Regions from separate parts of the Streptomyces sp. NPDC005784 genome, predicted to be linked through region 1. Evidence: riboswitches for the same ligand, from Rfam matches in the RefSeq annotation. Region 1 holds a riboswitch; the other holds the start of a gene.
What was found. Region 1 has a riboswitch for S-adenosylmethionine ahead of thrC (threonine synthase). Riboswitches for the same ligand answer to the same signal wherever they lie in the genome.
Positions count from the first base shown of each region.

Region 1 (2,193 bases):
GACGTCGTGGCCGGCCTTGTAGGCGACGGACACCGGGGAGCAGCCCTCGGCCTGGGCGCCGAAGATCTTGTACGGCTTGTCCTCGACGAGTCCGAGCTTGATCAGCTCCTGCAGACCCTTGTCGACCTTCGTGAGCTGGGAGCCGGAGGCGATCGGCACGACGAGCTGGTCCGGCAGCTTCCACCCGAGCTGCTCGCAGATCTCGTACGCCAGCGTCTTGGAGCCCTCGGCGTAGTACGGCCGCAGGTTGACGTTGACGAAGCCCCAGCCCTCGCCGGCCGGGTCGCCGATCAGCTCCGAGCAGAAGCGGTTCACGTCGTCGTAGTTGCCCTCGATGCCGATGAGCTCGCCGCCGTAGACCGCGGCCATGACGACCTTGCCCTGCTCCAGGTCGTGCGGGATGAACACGCACGAGCGGAAGCCGGCGCGGGCCGCCGCGGCGCCCACGGCACCGGCGAGGTTGCCGGTGGAGGAGCAGGAGAGGGTGGTGAAGCCGAAGGCGCGGGCCGCTTCGATGGCCTGGGCGACGACGCGGTCCTTGAAGGAGTGCGTCGGGTTGCCGGAGTCGTCCTTGACGAAGAGCTTTCCGGCGTCGACGCCGAGCTCGCGGGCCAGGTTGTCCGCCTGGACGAGCTTGGTCCAGCCCGGGTTGATGTTCGGCTTGTCCGCCACGTCCGCGGGGACGGGCAGGAGGGGCGCGTAGCGCCAGATGTTCGTGGGTCCCGCTTCGATGCGCTTCCGGAGTTCTTCGGTCTCGTAGGCCGAGAAGTCGTAGGCGATCTCCAGCGGGCCGAAACACTCCTCGCAGGCGAAGACCGGGCCCAGCGGGACGCGCTGTCCGCACTCGCGGCAGGAAAGCGCCGCGGCCGGGCCGAGGTCCACCGCATCGGCGGAGCTCACGGAGTTCGTGGTACTTGCATCTGTCTGCGCAGCCATGGAGGCGAGGCCCTTTCCTCATCTTCCTCACGACGCACTTCGCCGTGAGACGGATTTGGCACCTTCCCGAGCCGGGAGCCTCGCGACGCGATCGACATCGATCGGTACGAGACCGGCTGGAGGGTTGCCGGGGCTTCATCGGGCCGTATCCCTCTGCCCCTCTGGATGAGCGGTATTTGATTGTTGAACTGTTGAACGCGATACGTGCCGACGATCCAGGACATGCGATGGTCATCCGCGTTGTTCAAGACTGTAACCGAAGGCCAGGACAGTTGAGATAGTCGTCCGAACCGCGAGACGACGGCAATCGATCTGCCGCTGGCCGCAGCGGGCACGCCGATGAGAGCGTGTGATCAGACAGTGAGGAGCCGCAGACCGTGCTGAAAGAAGTCGAAAGCTGGCTGAGCACACGCTCCTGGTCCGTGACCGACCGCCCCCTCCACCGGCTCATGGCCGCGAAACGCATCACCGGGTCGACGGTCAGTGTCGTGCTGCCCGCGCTCAACGAGGAGGAGACGGTCGGCGAGATCGTCGCGATCATCCGCCACGACCTGATGCAGCAGGTGCCCCTCGTCGACGAGATCGTCGTCATCGACTCGGGCTCGACGGACCGTACCTCGGCGGTCGCCGCCGCCGCGGGCGCGCGTGTCGTGCACCGCGACGACATCCTCCCGCGGATTCCGGCCGTGCCCGGCAAGGGCGAGGTGCTGTGGCGGTCGCTGCTCGTGACGAGCGGGGACATCGTCTGTTTCATCGACGCGGACCTCAAGGAGTTCTCGTCCGACTTCGTCTCCGGAATCGTGGGCCCGTTGCTCACCGATCCCGGCGTCGATCTGGTCAAGGCCATGTACGACCGTCCGCTGGGCGGCGCCACCGGCCAGGGCGGCCGGGTCACCGAGCTGATGGCCCGCCCCCTGCTGAACATGCACTGGCCGCAGCTCGCGGGCTTCGTCCAGCCGCTCGGCGGCGAGTACGCGGCCCGCCGCTCGCTGCTCGAACAGCTCCCGTTCCCCGTCGGCTACGGCGTCGAACTGGGCATGCTCGTCGACGCCCTGCACCTGGTGGGCCTGGACGCCCTCGCCCAGGTCGACGTCGGCGTCCGCAAGCACCGCCACCAGGACGGCCAGGCGCTGGGCCGGATGGCCGCCGCGATCTACCGCACCGCGCAGCTCCGGCTGGCGCGCGGCCACCTGATCCGCCCCGCCCTCACCCAGTTCGAGCGCGGCCGGGACGGTTTCCAGCCGCGCACGTACTCGG
Region 1 is NZ_JBIAIQ010000019.1:15,761-17,953, forward strand. It holds gene thrC (threonine synthase) at 1-936, opposite strand, end outside; SAM riboswitch class I at 952-1,108, opposite strand; gene ACFYR3_RS26800 (glucosyl-3-phosphoglycerate synthase) at 1,314-2,193, shown strand, end outside.

Region 2 (2,193 bases), on a different contig from region 1:
AGCTCACGGTGAAGCGGGTCGCCGAGGTGGCCGAGGAGGCCGGGATCACCTTCTGCTTCGCCGTGAAGTTCCACCCGGCGCTGCGTCATGTGGCGGCGGCACGCGGCCAGTTGGGCATCCGGACGACCTTCAACGTGCTCGGCCCGCTGACGAACCCGGCACGGGTGAAGGCCCAGGCGGTCGGGGTCGCCGACCCCCGTATGGCGCCGATCGTGGCCGGAGTGTTCGCCGAGCGAGGCAACTCCTCGCTGGTCTTCCGCGGCGACGACGGCCTCGACGAGCTGACCACCACCGCCGGCTCCCACGTCTGGGTGGTCCGCGACGGCCTGGTCACCGAGGAGCGCTTCGACCCGCGCGACGTCGGGCTCGACATCGTCCCGGTGGAGGCCCTGCGCGGCGCCGACGCCTCGTACAACGCGGAGGTCGCCCGGCGCGTGCTGGACGGCGAGAAGGGGCCCGTACGGGACGCGGTCCTGCTGAACTCGGCGGCGGCCCTGGTGGCCCTGTCGCCGACCGGCGCGTCGCTCGCGGACCAGCTCCGCGACGGAATGGAGAAGGCGGCCGAGGCGATCGACTCCGGCGCCGCGAAGCGCACCCTGGACCGCTGGGTGGCCGCCAGCAACGCCTGATCCACCGGTGACACGGAGCAGGGCGCAGTCCAGAATCCGGACTGCGCCTTGCGCGTGGAAGATCCTCTGGCAAGATGCTGTACCAGGTCATGAGTGACAGCCATCAGGCCCCGGCCGGCTGTCCGGCAACCCTCCGTCCGTGGCGGGGTGCCCCGGGTGAAGACCAGGTCGTAGGCAGCGAGGCCTACGGCAAGCGCGGACCCCTCCCGCCCTCCGGGCGGATGCAACCAGGGGTCCTGGTCGTTCGAGGGAGCCTTCTGTGAGCAAGCGAATGCGATAGGGCGTAGAGCCCCGCCCCCGCACACCCTTTTCACCCTTTCCTGCGCTGAGCCCTGCCTCCGGGCGGCCGGCTCGCGCGGTGATCCCGCCTGCCTCTCACAGGAGCTCGCCATGTCTGTCTCCACCGTTGCCGCCGACCAGTCCGTTTGTGCCCCTCTGGCCGTTCTGGGCCGGGATGTCACCGTCCCGCTCGTGACCGGCGGCGAGGTGACCTACGCGGCCCTCGACTACGCCGCCAGCGCGCCCGCCCTGCAGCGGGTGTGGGACGACGTGGCCGCGTACGCGCCGTACTACGGCAGCGTCCACCGGGGCGCCGGCTACCTCTCGCAGCTGTCCACCGACCTCTTCGAGAACGCCCGCAGGACCGTCGAGGAGTTCCTCGACTGCCGCGCCGGCGACCAGGTGGTCTTCACCCGCTCCACGACCGACTCGCTCAACCTGCTCGCCGCCGCGCTCCCGGCCGACTGCCAGGTCTTCGTCTTCGAGACCGAGCACCACGCCTCGCTGCTGCCCTGGCGCGACGCCCGGGTGACCTACCTGAACGCCCCGCGCACCCCGGGCGAGGCCGTCGCCACCCTGGAGCAGGCCCTCGCCGCCCGCGACCCGTACGGACCGGCCCTGGTCTGCGTCACCGGCGCCTCGAACGTCACCGGGGAGCTGTGGCCGGTGCGGGAGCTGGCCGCCGCCGCGCACGCCCACGGCGCCCGTATCGTCCTCGATGCCGCGCAGCTCGCCCCGCACCACCCGGTGTCGGTCCAGGACCTCGACGTCGACTGGGTCGCCTTCTCCGGGCACAAGCTGTACGCGCCCTTCGGCTCCGGTGTCCTCGCGGGCCGCTCCGACTGGCTGCTCGCCGCCGAGCCCTACCTCGCGGGCGGCGGCGCCAGCCGCAAGGTCACCCGGCGTACGGACGGCGGCGTGGACGTGGAGTGGCACGACAGTGCCGCCCGGCACGAGGCCGGCTCGCCGAACGTCATCGGCGCCTACTCGATCGCGTCGGCCTGCAAGGCGCTCACCGAGGAGGGCTTCGACAACCTCGTCGCCCGTGAGCAGCACCTGATCCGCACCGTCCGCGCGGGCCTCGCCGAGGTCCCGGAGGTCCGGGTCCTGTCGCTCTTCGGTGACGACGCCCCGCGGGTCGGCGTCATCTCCTTCGTCGTCGAGGGCTGGAACAGCTCGCACTTCGCGGCCGCGCTCTCCGCCGAGTACGGCATCGGCGTCCGCGACGGCCTCTTCTGCGCCCACCCGCTGGTCCGCACGCTGCTCGGCAGCGACCCGGAGACCC
Region 2 is NZ_JBIAIQ010000001.1:502,738-504,930, reverse strand. It holds gene trpD (anthranilate phosphoribosyltransferase) at 1-629, shown strand, start outside; SAM riboswitch class IV at 715-831, shown strand; gene ACFYR3_RS02210 (aminotransferase class V-fold PLP-dependent enzyme) at 1,020-2,193, shown strand, end outside.
Region 2: it holds a riboswitch for S-adenosylmethionine, as region 1 does, so the genes downstream of both, ACFYR3_RS02210 (aminotransferase class V-fold PLP-dependent enzyme) here and thrC (threonine synthase) in region 1, are expected to answer to the same signal.